DNA from 4 places in the Streptomyces sp. NBC_00258 genome. Region 4 is predicted to be linked to each of the others. Evidence: riboswitches for the same ligand, from Rfam matches in the RefSeq annotation. Region 4 holds a riboswitch; each other region holds the start of a gene.
The links. Region 4 has a riboswitch for cyclic di-AMP ahead of OG718_RS12050 (C40 family peptidase). Riboswitches for the same ligand answer to the same signal wherever they lie in the genome.
Positions count from the first base shown of each region.

Region 1: another riboswitch for cyclic di-AMP. It lies ahead of OG718_RS19715 (hypothetical protein); the one in region 4 lies ahead of OG718_RS12050 (C40 family peptidase).
Region 2: another riboswitch for cyclic di-AMP. It lies ahead of OG718_RS44310 (C40 family peptidase); the one in region 4 lies ahead of OG718_RS12050 (C40 family peptidase).
Region 3: another riboswitch for cyclic di-AMP. It lies ahead of OG718_RS26960 (M23 family metallopeptidase); the one in region 4 lies ahead of OG718_RS12050 (C40 family peptidase).

Region 1 covers NZ_CP108081.1:4,459,399-4,461,592, reverse strand. The annotation lists gene OG718_RS19720 (hypothetical protein) at 29-517, opposite strand; cyclic di-AMP (ydaO/yuaA leader) riboswitch at 1,067-1,248, shown strand; gene OG718_RS19715 (hypothetical protein) at 1,256-1,489, shown strand.
Region 2 covers NZ_CP108081.1:9,954,726-9,956,919, reverse strand. The annotation lists gene OG718_RS44320 (ATP-dependent Clp protease proteolytic subunit) at 1-324, shown strand, start outside; gene OG718_RS44315 (hypothetical protein) at 332-640, shown strand; cyclic di-AMP (ydaO/yuaA leader) riboswitch at 1,056-1,189, shown strand; gene OG718_RS44310 (C40 family peptidase) at 1,193-1,666, shown strand; gene OG718_RS44305 (DUF6328 family protein) at 1,757-2,194, shown strand, end outside.
Region 3 covers NZ_CP108081.1:6,078,512-6,080,705, forward strand. The annotation lists gene OG718_RS26955 (aldo/keto reductase) at 1-46, opposite strand, end outside; gene OG718_RS26960 (M23 family metallopeptidase) at 143-1,192, opposite strand; cyclic di-AMP (ydaO/yuaA leader) riboswitch at 1,204-1,361, opposite strand; gene OG718_RS26965 (PP2C family protein-serine/threonine phosphatase) at 1,668-2,194, opposite strand, start outside.
Region 4 covers NZ_CP108081.1:2,639,032-2,641,225, reverse strand. The annotation lists gene OG718_RS12055 (glycosyl hydrolase family 95 catalytic domain-containing protein) at 1-650, shown strand, start outside; cyclic di-AMP (ydaO/yuaA leader) riboswitch at 842-1,014, shown strand; gene OG718_RS12050 (C40 family peptidase) at 999-2,194, shown strand, end outside.

The DNA.
Region 1 (2,194 bases), 1.8 Mb from region 4:
GATCTGGTGCGCTTGGGTGCGGTCGACCTCACGGCGCCGGTGGTCGGTGTCCTGTCGGGGGCCTTCGCCACGGAGTTCGGCGCAACCACTGGCGGCTGGTGCGAGTTGGCGCCGGGTCATAGGCGGCGTCGAGCCAAAGTTGGCGCAGATGCCTGAACTCGTAGTCGCGCCCAGCATCCGAATCCCGGAGGGTCTCGGCCCAGAGACGGTCGAACGCCGGACGATGCATCTGTGCGTGGATGGCGCCGCCCCAGTCACGCCAAGTGTCGTCCGAGACCCAGCCTTGAGCCCGCAGGTCGGCCTCGTCCTCGCTCAGGCGAAAGTAGAGCCGTATCGGTACCTCCTCTTCCTCGTCCAAGGCGCCAGCGTCTACGCCTCGAAGAGTGCGGGTCGACAACCGGTCCAGCAACGACCAGTAGCGCGCAATGTAGAAGTCCTCGACCTGTCGGACTCGCTGCGTGCGCACCTGCCAGATCGCGACGCCTGAGGCAGCCAACGCTGTCAGCAGGGTGATCACAAGGGAGAGCCATTCCATAATCGGAGATCATGGCGGCTAGCGGACCGCATGCATCCTCTCGTGACTCACTCGTAACTGCCCGCCCCTTGGCAGACAGCAACACGCTTTCCAACTGTGTTGGTTAGGTGTTGGGGCGGGTGCAGGGGCGTTCATCTGCGTTCATGGGGGGCGTTGATGCCGGAAGGCTTTGGGTCTGGTCTGAACGACCGTGAACGGGACTGAATGAGACGGAAATTGATACGGAGGCCAGCGGGAGGGGATCCGTCGGAACTCTCTGGAGGCCATCGAGCACGGGGCCGCATAGCTCCGTCCGGAACCACGTCGACGGCACACGTGGACTCCTGCAACGTGCTGACCTGATACAACGTCAAAGTCCTTTTGACCTTGGGTGATTGGCCATCATGTCCACCCGATCGGGTGAGTGGTGAGTAACCCCACAAATACGGTTCCGAGTTCGCGTTACTCCCAAGTAGCCGTAGATGATCCTCGTCACAAGTCCTCACCGACGGAGGTGGGGCGGTCCGGGCGGACGCCGAGTCCTGCCGCCGTCCGGATGACCGGTCTCTTCATGGGATCGGCAGGAGTGGAGGACCCAGGCACGACGGGTCGCCGGGACGGTCACGCCATGACCGGGCCGAGCAGCCCTTGGGGTGAAGCCGCGTCAGCGGCCGGGCAACTTCGCCAGCCCGAATCCGACAGGTCATCCTTCACAGGCGGTTGACGAAGGTGCAGCGAGCCATGACGGCAACGCAGAACAGCCCGCAGCTCCCAGGGGCTCCGCAGCCCCCGAGGAACAAGAAGACCGACGCGGTCATCGCGATCCTGGCCGCGATCATCGTCGGCGGCTTCGCGGGTGTCCTCCATCGGGCCATGGAGGGGGTCTCGTACTACGAGGCCATGAAGACCGCTGGAGGGACGACCCTCGGTCTTCTGATCGTCATCTTCGTGATCTTGACTTATATCTGGTCCTGATCACACAGGTCAACCCGATTTCCGGCAGTCACCCTCCATCCATCGGGGATACCGGAACCCAGGTCTTCACGGCAACCCCGTGACAGGACGTTGGCGGACCCGGGGGAGAGGCCTTGGAACCCAGACCAAGGCCTCTCCTTTCATGATCGAGAAGGTTCAGGTTGGTGCCAGCAGATGCCGTCCAGCCGCGCAGAACCCTCAGCTTGGGAAGCTCGCGTGCCTCGCGGGTGGGAAGCTTGCTGACCTGCGGCGGAACGCTGTCGGCGTCTGAAGCCCACAGTCTGCGTTCCCCGGTGTTCCCCGTGGTTTCCCGCACGACCTGGCACGAATCTGGCACGTCTGCCTGGGATGCCGACCAGAGGAACATGGGCGTTTGAGGTCGGGACTGTTAGTCAAACCCCTCGTTTGCCGGACAGTCACCCCCATCTGCTGGTATACCACCCAATGATGCCTAGAAGTCGAGAGTGCGCTAGAGGGAGCCATGGGACTCAGGAGTGACATTGACGCAGCACTGACTGAAGTTGTTGGGCATACATGGAAACAACGCGATGGGCGATCGGTCCCGGAGACTAAAGATATTGTCTTGCGCGACGGAGCCGTGAATCTAGAAGCCGTATACCTCTACTCAGACATGAGAGATTCGACCCGCCTGGCTAGAGATTTTCACCCAACCGTTGCGGCCAAAGTAGTGCGAGCATTCTTGAA
Region 2 (2,194 bases), 7.3 Mb from region 4:
GCCGCGGCGGTGCTGCTGGCGGCCGGCACACCGGGCAAGCGGCACGCGCTGCCGGGCGCCCGCGTGCTGATCCACCAGCCGTCGTTCTCCGAGCCCGTCCAGGGACAGGCGTCCGACCTGGCCATTCAGGCCGACGAGTTGATGCGTACCCGTGGGCAGCTGGAGGAGATGCTCGCCCGGCACACGGGTCAGAGCCGGGAGCGGATCGGCGCGGACATCGAGCGGGACAAGATCCTGGACGCGCAGGCGGCGCTGGAGTACGGACTGATCGACCGGATCGTCTCGAGCCGGAAGTCCACCCAGAGCGCACGCGGCGCGAGGTGAGCGGCCGATGCTCCCACCCGAGTTGCCGCCGCTGCCGGCCCTGACCCGCGCGGAGGCCGAGCTGATCGACCGTTACCTCGAAGTGGTCGACCTGCTCGGCCGGATCAACCCGGCCCATTCCGGGGACACTTACCGGGGGCTGCGCGCGGCCCAGGCCCTGGTGGGCAGGGCCACCGCGCTGCGTGACGCGCTGGCCCTGATGCACCAGCGCGGCGAGCACGAGGTGCACGCGCCGACCCTGGCGCGGGCGCTGCGCGTACTCGACGGTGAGCGCCGAGCGGGCCGGATCGCGCTACCGCCGCGCTCCGACAGCTGACGTACCGCCACGGACCCGGCGTCACGCAGGCATCTGACGAGACGTCCGGGTCAGGGTTCAAACGGACCGAAAGGCGTACCACCGAACAGCGTAGTCAGAGCTGCTTTTACAGGCCCGTGGGAGTTGCGCAACCCGCGTAGCCTCCGTACGGAATCAGACGTTCCGGTGCTGGTACGAGGGTCGTCGACCCCCTCGAGCCCTCCCGTGGGAAAGGCTGTCCACCCGAACGGGTGAGTGGTGAGTAAGCCCACAAATCGCCGATTCCGCTCGGCTTTTGGGACATCCGTGCGTCAAGATCCCTTCCGACGACAAGCCCCCGCCACAAGCGGCGGGGCGATCCGGGCGGACGCCGAGTCCTGCCGCCGCCCGGATGACCGGTCGACAGAAGTGGATCGGCAGGAGTGGAGGACCCAGGCACGACGGGTCGCCGGAACGGTCACGCCATGACCGGGCCGAGCAGCCCTTGGGGTGAAGCCGCGTCAGCGGCCGGGCAACTTCGCCAGCCCGAATCCGACAGGTCATCCTTCACAGGCGGCTGACGAAGGGTTGCGCATGACTGCGCTCAATCGTGTCCCGTCGCTGTTCAGCAGGGCCGGTACCGCATCGGCTCTCACCATCGCCGCTGTCGGCGGCGGCATCGTGGCCCCCGGATTCACGTCCGGCGCTGAAGCGGCCACACCCGCGACGAAGGCACTCCAGGTGGCGGCCTCCAAGAAGGGCTCCCCGTACAAGTACGGAGCCGTGGGGCCCAAGCGCTTCGACTGCTCCGGCCTCACGCTCTACTCGTTCAAGAAGGCGGGCAAGTCCCTGCCGCGTACGGCCGCCGCGCAGTACAACAAGACGAACCATGTCTCCGCTTCGAACCGCAAGCAGGGAGACCTGGTCTTCTTCCACTCGGGCCGGAACGTCTACCACGTCGGCATCTACGCCGGGAAGGGACGGATCTGGCACTCCCCGAAGACCGGGGAAGTGGTGAAGCTCCAGAAGATCTGGACGAAGAGCGTCTGGTACGGCCGGGTCAGGTGACCCGCCCGGGAGGTGGCCGCGGTGATCGCCGCGGCCCCCTCCCGGGGCCCGGAGCGTGATATTCGCGGCTGAGTGGTTACTCCTTCACCTATGGGCGACCTTCATCACCACGAGGAGCGCAACGAGACCCGGCTCGAGCGCGCCGACCGCAACTTCAACGAACTGCTCCAGGAACTGCGGGTCACGCAGACCGGGGTGCAGATCCTCTTCGCATTCCTGCTCACCCTCGCGTTCACCCCGCGCTTCCCCTCCCTGGACTCGTTCCAGCGCGCCACGTACGTCGTCACGCTGCTGCTCTCGGTGCTGGCCGCCGCGCTCTTCACGGCCCCGGCCGCGCTCCATCGCCGGCTCTTCCAGCAGGGCGCCAAGCCGCAGGTCGTGAACGCCTCCTCGCACCTGGCCCAGATCGGACTCGGCGTGCTCGCGTTCGCCCTCTCCGGTTCGGTCCTGCTCGTCGTGGACGTGGCGACGAACCGGGCGGGCGGTATCGCGGCCGGTGCGACCACGCTGGTCGTCTGCGCGGGGCTG
Region 3 (2,194 bases), 3.4 Mb from region 4:
GGAAGACGTCGAGATCGGACGAACCCAGCTTGCGGAGAGAGGTCATGGATGGGTCAACGGCCGTACCGGACGGCCGTATTCCGCACCCAGGACCCCTCAGGCCCGCCCAACGGGTCGGGCCCGCTTACGGGGTGAGCCCGCCTTACGGGGTGAGCCCCTTGCCCCGCAGCCAGGCCATCGGGTCGATGCCGTCGCCACCGCTGGTGTGGACCTCGAGGTGGAGGTGCGCCCCGGTGACGTTGCCGGTCGCGCCCACGCGGCCGATGATGTCGCCGGTGTTCACCTTCTGCCCGACGCTGACACCGATCGACGACTGGTGCGCGTACCAGACCTCCGTACCGTCATCGAGTTCGAGGACCGTGCGGTAGCCGTACGAGCCGTTCCAGCCGGCTTCCTTGATCGTGCCGCTGTGAACGGCCTTGATCGGGGTACCCGTGGGAGCGGCGAAGTCCAGACCCGTGTGCTGACCGGACGACCACAGCGCACCGGACTGCCCGAAGGTCGAGGTGATCGTGTACGAGGAGGTGGGCAGCGTGAACTGCTTGGCGAGTTCGGCGAGGCGCGCGGCCTCGGCCTTCTCCTTGGCCTCCTGGTCCGCCTTCTTCTTGGCGGCGGCGACCTTGGCCTCGGCGGCGTCCCGCTCCTTGGCGGCCAGCGTGGCGGCCTTCTTCGCGGCGGCGGACTCGGCGGCCTCCTGGGCCTCGCGGTCCACCTGGTCCTGCTGCTGCTCGGCCTGGAGCATGATGCGGGCCCGCAGGGCCTCGCCCGCGTCCGAGTTGCCCTGCTCGGCGTCGGCGGTGGTGAGGCCGACGGCGGTGATCGGGGTGCTGGAGCCCTCGGGGGCGTCGTCGTCCGAGAACGGCGAGCCGACGTTCGGCAGGTCGGGGATCGAGATCGACACCGGAGGCTTGCCGGTCTGCGCGGTGGCCATGCCACCCGCACCGACGGCGGCTATGACACCGACGCCCAGAACGGTCGAGCTACGGGCGAGTCCTCCGCCGCGCTGCTTGGAGACGCGGTGCCTGCCGCGGACGGGAAGGACGGTCTCCGCGCTGGGATTCCAGACCTCCCACGTCTCCTCGTCCTTACGGGCGCCGTAGGCGAAGGTGTCGGGCTTCTTCTCACCCGAGGACTCACCCGTCAACTCATCCGGCACGAACGAGGGTGTGGGGGCAGACCGGTTGGACGCCACGTAGGCGCACTCCTTTCCTTCCTTCTCGCCTACCGGGTTAGCTGACGGGTTCGGAGCAGGAAGGTCTCCTACGCGCGTCAACCCGCGGTGCGCTACACCGCGAATGACGTGCGATTCACCCCAAGTGGTGGTTCCCCGGTTCCCTTGCGGGATTCGGCGCGTGCGCACGGAGCCGACTCTTGTGACGGCTGGGACGACCGCGCTGCGTTATCGAACGTTAATAGACCCGGGCACCGGATTCCAAGCTGTTCCTGATGATCGTTAAGGCTCTTGGCCTGGACTTTCAGGTCATGAGCGGGGTAAATCGGGCGAGTTGATCGCCATTCAGGTACGGGAGTCCTGTTGATGGTGCGTCAGTTGTTGAGCGGAGGGATTCCGTTCGACTACCAACGGTGATAAAGGTCGCCGCAAGAGCGATGTATCTCACGCCGGCCGCAATCGCGACTGCCGCCGTGCCCTCGCGACTGCCGTGCTTTCACGGCCGCCGCACCGCGAGCAGTGCCATGTCGTCGGTGGCACCGCCGCCCCCGGTGTGCCGCAGGACGTCGTCCAGTACCGCGGCGAGCAACGCGTCGGGCCCGGGAAAGCCCCGCCCGGACAGTCGCCGCGCCGGATCGAAGAAGACGCCTCGCCGGTCCCGCGCCTCGGACAGCCCGTCCGTGTGGAAGAGCAGCATGGCCCCGCCCGGGAACTCCTCCTCCTGCGCGCGGTCGGGCCAGGTCCCCAACTCCCCCGTCCCGAGCGGCAGCGCGGGCTCCGCCGCGGCGAGCGTGCGCACCTCCCCGTCGCCGTACAGCAGGAGGGGCCCGGGGTGGCCGCGGTTCACGAGGCGTACGACCGGGGTGCCGTGCGGGATCTCGGCGAGCACGGCGGTGGTGAAGTCCTCGACGAGCTCGATGGTGTCGCGCCGGACGCCCCCGCGCGCGAGCGCCCGCTCCAGCCGCTGGGCGACCGCCTCCAGGGTCGACTCCTGCTCGGCGGCCTCACGGAAGGCACCGATCA
Region 4 (2,194 bases):
CCGGCTCGCGGCCGGACCTGAGGATCGCCCCGGTGAAGGTGACCGTGCCGGCCGACCCGTGGGGGCTGCCGGAACCGCCGCAGAGCGGAACCGTCACCCAGCTCGATCTCACCGGACACTTCGACAACGACGGCATCACCACCGAGATGTACTACGGCGACGGGGACTTCGACGGCACCGGCCGTACGTACCCCATGGCCCAACTCCCCCAGACCGGGCAGACGACGGACAACGGGATCGCCTTCCTCTTCACCAACGGCAGCGAGGGAACGAACAACAACCTCGTGGCGGCCGGGCAGGAGATCGCCGTCCCGCAGGGCGCACAACGTGCGTTCACCAAGCTGCACGTGCTCGGCGCGGGCGACACGGCCGCCGTGACCGTCCCCGCGGTGGTCCGGTACGCCGACGGAACGAGCGAGGCCGCGTCGTTCGCGCTCACCAACTGGCTGGCCTCCGGCCCCGAGTACGGCGAGACCGAGGCGGTGACCACCGGCCAGATCCACACGCGCACCGGGCCGTTGGCCACCAAGGCGGCCCTCTTCCACCAGGTGATCGACCTCGACGCGAGCAGGCGGGTCACCGCGATCACGCTGACCGCGCCTTCCGGTCCGGCCAGGGCCCATGTGTTCGCCCTCTCGCTGGAGGAGTAGCCGGAGTAGGGGAAGTGGCTGAAGTGGCGAACCGTGAGAAGTCGCCGAAGTCCGGCGATGTCTCGACCCGGTACGACGAAGGTCACAGTTATATATCGGACACTTCGCACTTCAATCTTCACACGAGGTGCACATGTTGGCTAAGTTGACGGACAGGACGCACGACTCCCTCCGGTGAACCTCGCCGGGTCGCGCGGCCTCCGCCGAATCCGGTGCCCCTCGCGGCAGCCGGAACCGGGGACCCAACCGAACTTTGGGGTGAATCGGCCCAACCGCCCGACAGGGCAAGGGCCGTAGGGCATACCTTCCGGATTCCTCGCCCGAACCCGACAGCTAACTCGGTAGGCGGTGCACGGAAGGAGTACGGCTCCCATCGCGCCGGAACGAACCCCGCGCCCCGGAGGCAGCAACCTCCCGGGCATACCCCGGCCCGCCCTCGCGACGGCGGCCGCCACCTCAGTGGACCTGTACTCCTCGGCAGGCGGCTCCTCGCCCGAAAGAGGAGACGAGGGGCCGAGTCGCGAAGAGGTCCAGCAGCGGATCAGCAGCCTCTACGACCAGGCCGAGACCGTCAGCGGGAACTACAACGCGACCCGGGCGATGAGCTCGGGGCGGTCGCGTGAGCGTGTGACGCCCGGGCCCGACACCGGGCGTGGGCGCGCCGACACGGTCGCCGCCGCCCCTGCCCTGAGTGATCGTGCCAAGCAGTGGTTCGACGTCGGGCGCTCGCAACTGGGGCCCCTCGTCCCCGCCGTGCTGCCGCCCGACAGAATGCCGGACCGCGACCAGACGGGGACCCGGCCCAAGAGCCCCGGTGGGCGTCCGGCGGACCGGTCGTCCGACCGCGCGCTGGAAGCGCCGGGCAAACCCCTCCTGGAGCTGACCGCCGGACCCGGCGCCGCGACAGCCGCGCGGCCCGTGGCGGAGTTGACGGCCGGTCCGATCGCCGCGCTGCCGGCCGTGCCGCAGCCGCGTGAGGAGGCCACCGAGGTCATGCCCGCGCTGGTCGCCGATCCGCGGCAGTCGCTGAAGACCTCCAAGCAGCGGAACCAGAGCAAGCTCGCGAAGGCCCGTGAACTGCTGTCCGCGCACACCGCCCGGCGGAGCACGCCGGTGGCGGCCATCGAACCCCCGCGGACGGAGACCGCCTGGGCCACCACCGAGGGACAGGGCTACCGCCAGGCCGAGGCCGAATGGTGGCAGTCACAGCCGCAGTCGGCCGGTTTCGGCACGGGGCTGTCCGTCGACGCCCTGGGCGGCCCGGACCTGACGCTCGGCATGGGTCTGCCCGCTGCTCCGGCTCCGTCGATCGCTCCGGTTCCGTCGATCGGCATGGATCTGCCGATGGGCCCGGACCTGTCGTTCGGTATGGCTCCGTCCATCGACGTCCGTACGCCGATCGGCACGGGCCTGCCCATCGGTTCGGACGGTGCTGCGAATCCGGGATACGGCGTTTCGAACCCCGGCTACGGCGCTGCCACCCCGGGGTACGGCGGATCGACCCCGGGGTTCGGCGGATCGACCCCGGGATACGGCGGGAAGGC